2 linked regions of the Syntrophobacter fumaroxidans MPOB genome follow. The protein of the gene in region 1 binds, or shares a complex with, the protein of each later gene. Links are inferred from orthologs where the notes say so. Each region holds a gene or a part of one and is shown in the gene's direction. Other genes may lie near its edges. The genes, in order: dnaG and dnaB.

The links.
Region 2: the proteins of dnaG (region 1) and dnaB are in contact, whole or in part, in a crystal structure (PDB 2R6A), measured with the Geobacillus stearothermophilus proteins. The link is inferred for Syntrophobacter fumaroxidans MPOB from one-to-one orthologs. Residues at the interface, in WP_049624496.1 of Geobacillus stearothermophilus: Lys456, Leu457, Leu458, Pro459, Ala460, Asn463, Ala464, Leu467, Leu535, Leu536, Ile537, Ala538, Gln544, Glu545, Asp548, Tyr549, His552; in WP_033016901.1 of Geobacillus stearothermophilus: Ser13, Glu15, Ala16, Gln18, Glu91, Leu92, Asp94, Ala95, Val96, Pro97, Thr98, Ala99, Ala100, Asn101, Tyr104, Tyr105, Ile108.

What each region holds. Positions count from the first base shown.
Region 1 is NC_008554.1:1,498,908-1,502,218, reverse strand. Bases 319-3,311 are described here. They hold dnaG (DNA primase), read left to right. Parts: upstream 319-908; coding sequence 909-2,714; downstream 2,715-3,311. Other genes in these bases: rpoD (RNA polymerase sigma factor RpoD), read left to right, coding at 2,727-3,311; SFUM_RS06330 (GatB/YqeY domain-containing protein), read left to right, coding at 319-673. Also shown: hisA (1-(5-phosphoribosyl)-5-[(5-phosphoribosylamino)methylideneamino]imidazole-4-carboxamide isomerase), read left to right, coding at 1-227; more of SFUM_RS06330, read left to right, coding at 224-318. UniProt on the Escherichia coli protein: RNA polymerase that catalyzes the synthesis of short RNA molecules used as primers for DNA polymerase during DNA replication.
Region 2 is NC_008554.1:3,906,032-3,909,318, reverse strand. What follows is about bases 38-3,006. They hold dnaB (replicative DNA helicase), read left to right. Parts: upstream 38-837; coding sequence 838-2,175; downstream 2,176-3,006. Other genes in these bases: hflX (GTPase HflX), read left to right, coding at 2,911-3,006; rplI (50S ribosomal protein L9), read left to right, coding at 383-832; SFUM_RS16485 (YybS family protein), read left to right, coding at 38-282. In the rest of the region: more of SFUM_RS16485, read left to right, coding at 1-37; more of hflX, read left to right, coding at 3,007-3,287. UniProt on the Escherichia coli protein: The main replicative DNA helicase, it participates in initiation and elongation during chromosome replication. Travels ahead of the DNA replisome, separating dsDNA into templates for DNA synthesis.

The sequences.
Region 1 (3,311 bases):
CGAAGCGGTTGCTGGAATCCTGTTCCATTCCGGTGATCGCATCGGGTGGGGTACACACCCTCCAGGACATAGAGGACCTCCTGCCCCTGGTTCCGCTCGGATTGCTCGGCGTCATAACGGGCAAGGCCATTTACAGCGGAACGCTGCGGTTTAAGGATGCTCTGGCCAGGGTGCGGGAAAAATGCGGGGGCGCAACGCCTTCTCCGAACCCGAGAAGAGGTGAATGATGGCACTCCTGCAGGATATCGAGCAGGCATTGAAAGACGGCATAAGGGAAAAGGACGAGAACAAGCGGAATGCTGTCCGGCTTCTGTTGACCGCCGTCAAGGTGAAGGAAAAGGAACTCCGGCGTCTTCCCAACGACATGGAAATACAGCAGCTGATTTCCACGCAGATCAAACAGCGCCGGGAGTCCGCGGAGCAGTATTCGAAGGCGAACCGGCCGGACCTGGCGGGGGTGGAGGAAGCGGAAATTGCGGTGCTTCAAGCCTTTCTCCCCGAGGCGCTGTCTCCGGAGTCCCTGGAACGGCTCATCGACGAAGTGGTCGCTGAAGTCGGTGCTCAATCCGCCAGGGATATGGGGAAGGTGATGAAGGCGCTCATGCCTCGTGTCGGGGGGCGCGCCGAGGGGAAAGCCGTCAACGAACTGGTGCGCCGCAAGCTTTCCGCGTGAGCCTCCGGCAGGAACGCCGATACGATATGCGGGCGGCCGTGGGTTGCTTTCCGGCTCAAGGGGGATATCGCCGGGGTCGGCGTCGGTCCGTCCGGGTCATGAAAAGAAATGCCTTGATTTGACGTTTTCCGCCGGATACAAATCAAAAGTTTCGCGCTCAGGGACGCGTTTACGTTGTCGTATCGTTATCAGGCATTACGGGGATTACGGGCTGTCACACGTGAATAGTTCCGGAATGGCCACTCTTGTGAAGCAGGCCGTTGACATTGTCGACGTGGTCGGACAGGTCGTCCAGCTGCGGCGCTCGGGCAACAGGCACCTGGGACTGTGCCCGTTTCATCAGGAGAAGACCCCATCGTTCCATGTCGATGCCGAAAACCAGCTTTACTACTGCTTCGGGTGCGGCAGCGGAGGGGACGTCCTCAACTTCGTGATGAAGCACAGGAACGTAGCGTTCGGGGAAGCCATCCGGTATCTGGCGGAAAGATATCACATCGCCCTCCCGGAACGCGACCATGTTGAAGGCGCCACGCCGGGCGCGATTGAGAGTGCCCGGAAGGAACGCGAAGAGCTCTACCGGATCCTCCGCTCGGCGGCGGATTTTTTTTATGACCAGCTGCATCACAGCCCGGAGGGAAGGATCGCGAGGGAATATATTGCGCGGCGCGGCCTGCCGGCGGAGGTCGTCGAAACGGAGCGGATGGGATTTGCTCCACAGAGCTGGGACAGCCTGTCCCGTCACCTGGCGAATCTCGGATATGATGTCGAACCGGGGATCGGGGCGGGGCTGCTGGCCCGGAGCACCGGTAAGGACAGAGTCTATGACCGGTTTCGCAACCGTCTCATATTTCCCATCCGGGACGAGGGAGGCCGGATCGTGGCTTTCGGCGGTCGAAGCCTCTCCGCGGACCTCAAGGACGAGCCGAAGTACCTCAACAGCCCCGAAACCGCCGTGTACCACAAGGGACGGTTGCTCTACCAACTGGCGAGAGCCCGCGAAGCATGCAGGCAGGTGCGGCAGACGGTCCTGGTGGAAGGCTACATGGACTTGCTGGCGTTCCACGCGCGAGGGTTCTTCCGCGTGGTCGCGACCCTGGGAACGGCCCTTACGCCTCACCAGGTTCGGATATTGTCCCGGATGTCCGACGAAGTCGTTATGGCCTATGACGGAGACGAGGCGGGAGACAAAGCGATGCTGAGAGGGCTGCCGCTTTTTCTGCAGGAGAACGTGGCGGTCAGTTGCGTGCGCTTTCCCGACGGTATGGACCCCGACGATTTCCTCAGGAGGGACGGGCTGGAAGGTTTCGAGAAACTGCTCCGAAGCAGGCAGGAACTGGGCGCTTACGCCGTCAAGAGAATCCTTGACGGCTGGGATGGAAGCGCAAGCGCGAGGCTGAAAATCGCTGCCGAATTGAGGCCGATTTTCGACGCCGTGCGCCAACCCCTGCTGAAGTCCGAGTATCTGAGGCTGGCGGCCGACCGGCTCTGCGTCTCCGAAGAAGTGTTGAATCAGCAGTTGCGCCACGACCGCCGCACGCCGGAAAGACCTTACTCCCGCTCCTACCGTACCCCCGTTCTTCCCGGAATCTCCGAAACGCAGACCCTCGAGGAAAAAATCCTTCGATTGCTCATCAGATACCCCGATCTCATCGAGCAAGCCGACAGCTCGGGCGCGCTGGAGTACTTCCAAGAACCGAAACTGCGTGCCCTGGCGATGGTGCTCGTTGGAACACCTCACGCTCCGGAGAGCGAATTCAATGCCTCCATCGTCTACGACGAGCTTGCCGATCCGGAATCCAAGGAGATGTTCACACGGTTCATGCTTGAATCCGCGGAACTTGCGGAACCGAGGGTGCAGCTTAACGACTGGTTGATCGCGCTGACGAGACGGGAGCTCAAACAGAGAAGCCTGGACCTGGACACCGCCCTTAAGGCGGCCGTCCGGGAAGGCGACTCGGATCGGGTCAGACACATCCTGGTGGAGATTCAGAACCTGAACTCCGCCAAGAAGAGGGATAAAGATTTACCGTACAACCTGTAGGAGAGAGAACCGATGACGGACAAGGAAACAAAGCAACGACGCGATCCCGCTTTGAGCAAGCCGGAGATGGACGATATCAAGCGTCTCATTACGGTGGGCAAGGAAAAGGGCTATCTCACGTACGATGAAGTCAATGAGGCCTTGCCCGAAGATCTGGTCTCTCCTGAGAAACTGGACGACATGATGATGATTTTTGATGAGATGGACATCGAGATAGTCGATTCGGAGCAGCAGGTCCAGGTGGTTCGGGAGACCTCGGGCGCGGATTCCGACTCCCTGCTGGAGGAAGAAGAAGATGAGCTGCAAATAGAGGCCGACGTCACGAGCCGTGTCACCGATCCGGTAAAAATGTATCTGCGTGAAATGGGACAGGTTTCGTTGCTCACACGCGAGGGAGAGGTTGAAATCGCGAAACGCATCGAAGCAGGAGAGCGGGAAATCTTCAACGCGATCATGGAATCTTCCATCGGCATCAAGGAAATCATGAACCTCAAGCACAAGCTCGAGGACGACAACGCCAGGGTCAGCGATGTTCTCCGGGAGGTGGACGACGAAATCACGGTGGAGGAGGAGACGGCCCAGAAAGAGCGGGTCGTC
Region 2 (3,287 bases), 2.4 Mb from region 1 along the record:
GGAGTGATCGCGGCCGGAGTGATGCTGCTGGTGCCGGGCAAGACGCTCACGGTGGTGGGACTGAACCTCCTGCTCATTCTGGCCACCGTGTACCTGTTCCAGGGTCTGGCCATATTGGGGTTTTACTTCGAGCGATGGAAGATGCCCCGGGCGATGAGACTCCTCAGCTACGGCATCGTTTTGCTTCAGCAGTTCGCGACGATGGCCGTGATCCTGCTGGGCCTCTTCGACCTGTGGTGCGATTTTCGGCGCCTGACCCGGAAGCCGGCGGAAAGCCCTTGAGCGGTTTGCCGCCGTGCGGCGAAAAGAGACGATCCCGCCGCGCGGGAAGATACGGATATTGTGGGGCGGCACGGCTTGCCCCAGTCATTCCAAGGAGAACATGATGAAAGTGATTTTGACTGAGAACCTCTCTTCTCTGGGCCAGATCGGGCAGGTGGTCAACGTGGCCCCGGGGTATGCCCGCAACTATCTGTTCCCTCAGGGACTGGCTCTGGAAGCCACCGGAAAGAACGTGAAGGAGCTGGACCATCGTAAGCGGGTGCTGGCGGCCAAGCGCGAAAAGATTCGCCAGGAAATGCTTTCGGTGGCCGAGAAGATCAACCAGGTCAAGCTCGTGCTGCGCCGGAAAGTGGCCGACGAGGACAAGCTGTACGGCTCGGTGAGTGCCGCCGACATCCAGAGCGCGCTCGAGGAACGGGGCTTCATCGTGGCCCGCAAGGACATTCAGCTCGATCAGCCCATCAAGCAACTCGGGGAATTCACGGTTTCCGTCCGCGTGGACGCTCAGATTGCGGCCACCGTCGGTGTCGTGGTTGAAAAAGAAGAGTAGCCGAAGTGGATGCCATCGCGGAAGAACTCAAGAAGGTTCCGCCGCAGCAGCTGGAGGCGGAGCAGTCGCTTCTCGGGGGAATTCTGATCGATAACGACGGGTTGCCCGCGGCCCTCGAAATCATCAAGGGCGATGAGTTCTACCGGGAATCGCACCGGATCATTTTCCGCGCAATCCAGGAACTCTTCGAACGCAACGAACCGATCGATCTCGTCACCACGGCCGCCCTGCTCGCCGAGAAAAACCAGCTTGAAGCCGTGGGAGGCGCGCCCTACCTGGCATCGCTGGTGGATGCCGTGCCGTCCGCCAGCAACGTTGCCACCTACGCGCGGATCATCAATGAGAAGGCCCTGCTGCGCCGCCTGATCCAAACGGCCAACGAAATCAGCTCATGGTCCTATGGAGGTGGGAAGAACGTCGAGGAGATTCTCGACGAGGCGGAGTCCTCGATTTTTTCCATCACCGAAAACCGCATCCGCAACAGCTACTCGTCCCTTAAGGACATCGTCAAGAAGAGCATCGAGTCCATCGAGCGTTATCAGGAACAGCGGGACATGGTAAACGGGGTTCCCAGCCACTACCGGGATCTCGACAAGATCACCGCCGGGTTCCAGAAGTCCGACCTGATCGTCATCGCCGCGCGGCCCAGCATGGGCAAGACCGCCCTGGCATTGTGCATCGCCCGGAACGCCGCGGTCGAGAGCGGCATTCCGGTGGGGTTCTTCTCCCTGGAGATGAGCAAGGAGCAGCTGGCCATGCGCCTGCTCTGTGCCGAGGCCCGCGTCGATTCGCACAAGATCCGCACCGGCTTTCTCAGTCAGACCGAATGCGCCAAGATGCTCACCGCCGCGGGTTCTTTCATGGACGTCCCCATTTACATCGACGACACGCCGTCCATTTCGGCGCTGGAGCTGCGCGCCAAGGCGCGGCGGATGATGGCGGACCGCGGCCTGGGAATGGTGGTGGTGGACTACCTGCAGCTGATGCGGGGCAAGGAATCCGAACGGAGGGAACAGGAAATCTCCGACATCTCCCGGTCCCTGAAGGCGCTGGCTAAGGAGCTCAACATCCCCGTCATTGCCCTGGCGCAGCTCAACCGCAAGGTCGAGGAACGATCGGTGAAGAAGCCGATGCTGAGCGACCTGCGCGAATCGGGAGCCATCGAGCAGGACGCGGACGTGATCGCCTTCATCTACCGCGACGAAGTTTACAATCCCAACAGTCCCGACAAGGGAACCGCCGAAATCCTGATCGCAAAGCAACGAAACGGCCCCACCGGAGAAATCCGGCTCGGCTACATCAGCTTGTACACCCGATTTGAAAATCTTGCCCTTTCATCGTGAATATCAAAACTCATGCCCGTACCGGCAGCCCCTTGCACCCGGATCGAACCACCTGCCGGGGGGCGTGGAATTGCTCCGGCATAAGGCTTCATTCCCTGGAGCATCAGGGATATAATAATATGGTGAGCCATCGGAGCATCCATCCCGAGGCGCGTTCAAGATCACACAGCGCCTGCCCGGCGGAAGGCGACGCGGGCGGGGATTGACCTCGGGCACCGTCCGGAACCGTAGGGTGGGCATGGTTCCTCCGTGCCAACGATCAGGCCGAGTCCCGTTCACCCGCACTCGTTATGATCGCTGCGAAAGCGTGCGGCCACCAGCCTATTCAATGGGGACGTTTCACACGTCGGTTCCGGATCGTTCATGGCGCCAAGCGCTGGGGCAAGGATATTGGGATCGTGGGCCGCGCTGTCGCGCATCCCACCCTTGTATGGACTCATGTGCCGGTCAGACGTACAAGGGGAGGGCTTTATGCCCTCCCGCCTGATGCTGCGGACTTGAACGCAATTGTCCATGAGGCTGCGCTTCACTCGCAAAGCGTGAAAACAGGCTCACCCGGGAATCTATTTTCCAGGCGACCTTGCATCTAAACTCCGAGGCAACGCACCGGTCGGCACATTCCTTGGGAAAGGGGGTACGCTCATCCGAAAATCGTATGGCAACACTGCCGGGCTCAAGAGCAGCATCCGCGACCGCATTGAAAAACTATACCGCCGCAAGGTTTCGCCGCGCCAGGTGATCTCTCCCGAATTGGCCCGCGATCTTGCCCGCCTCTCCTTTGAATGCGGGCGCCGGCTCGGGCTTCTCATCGGCCGCGACGGCACGGTGGAAATGGTGCTGGTGGGGGGCCCCCGCTCGCTCTTTATCCCCGATCTGCCGAAGAGCCGCGGCGGGCGGTGGCGTTTGCGCGGGCTGCGGCTGGTCCATACGCATCTGCAGGCCGAAGGCCTCTCGCAAGACGATCTCATGGACCTGGTGTTCCTGCGCCTCGACTGTGTGGCGGGAATCCGGGTCGATCCCAACGGCGGCGCCACGCTGCTCGACGTGGCCCATATCCTTCCTGGGGCCGGCCACGATCGCGGATGGGAAGTGCTTCCGCCCCTGTGGTGCTA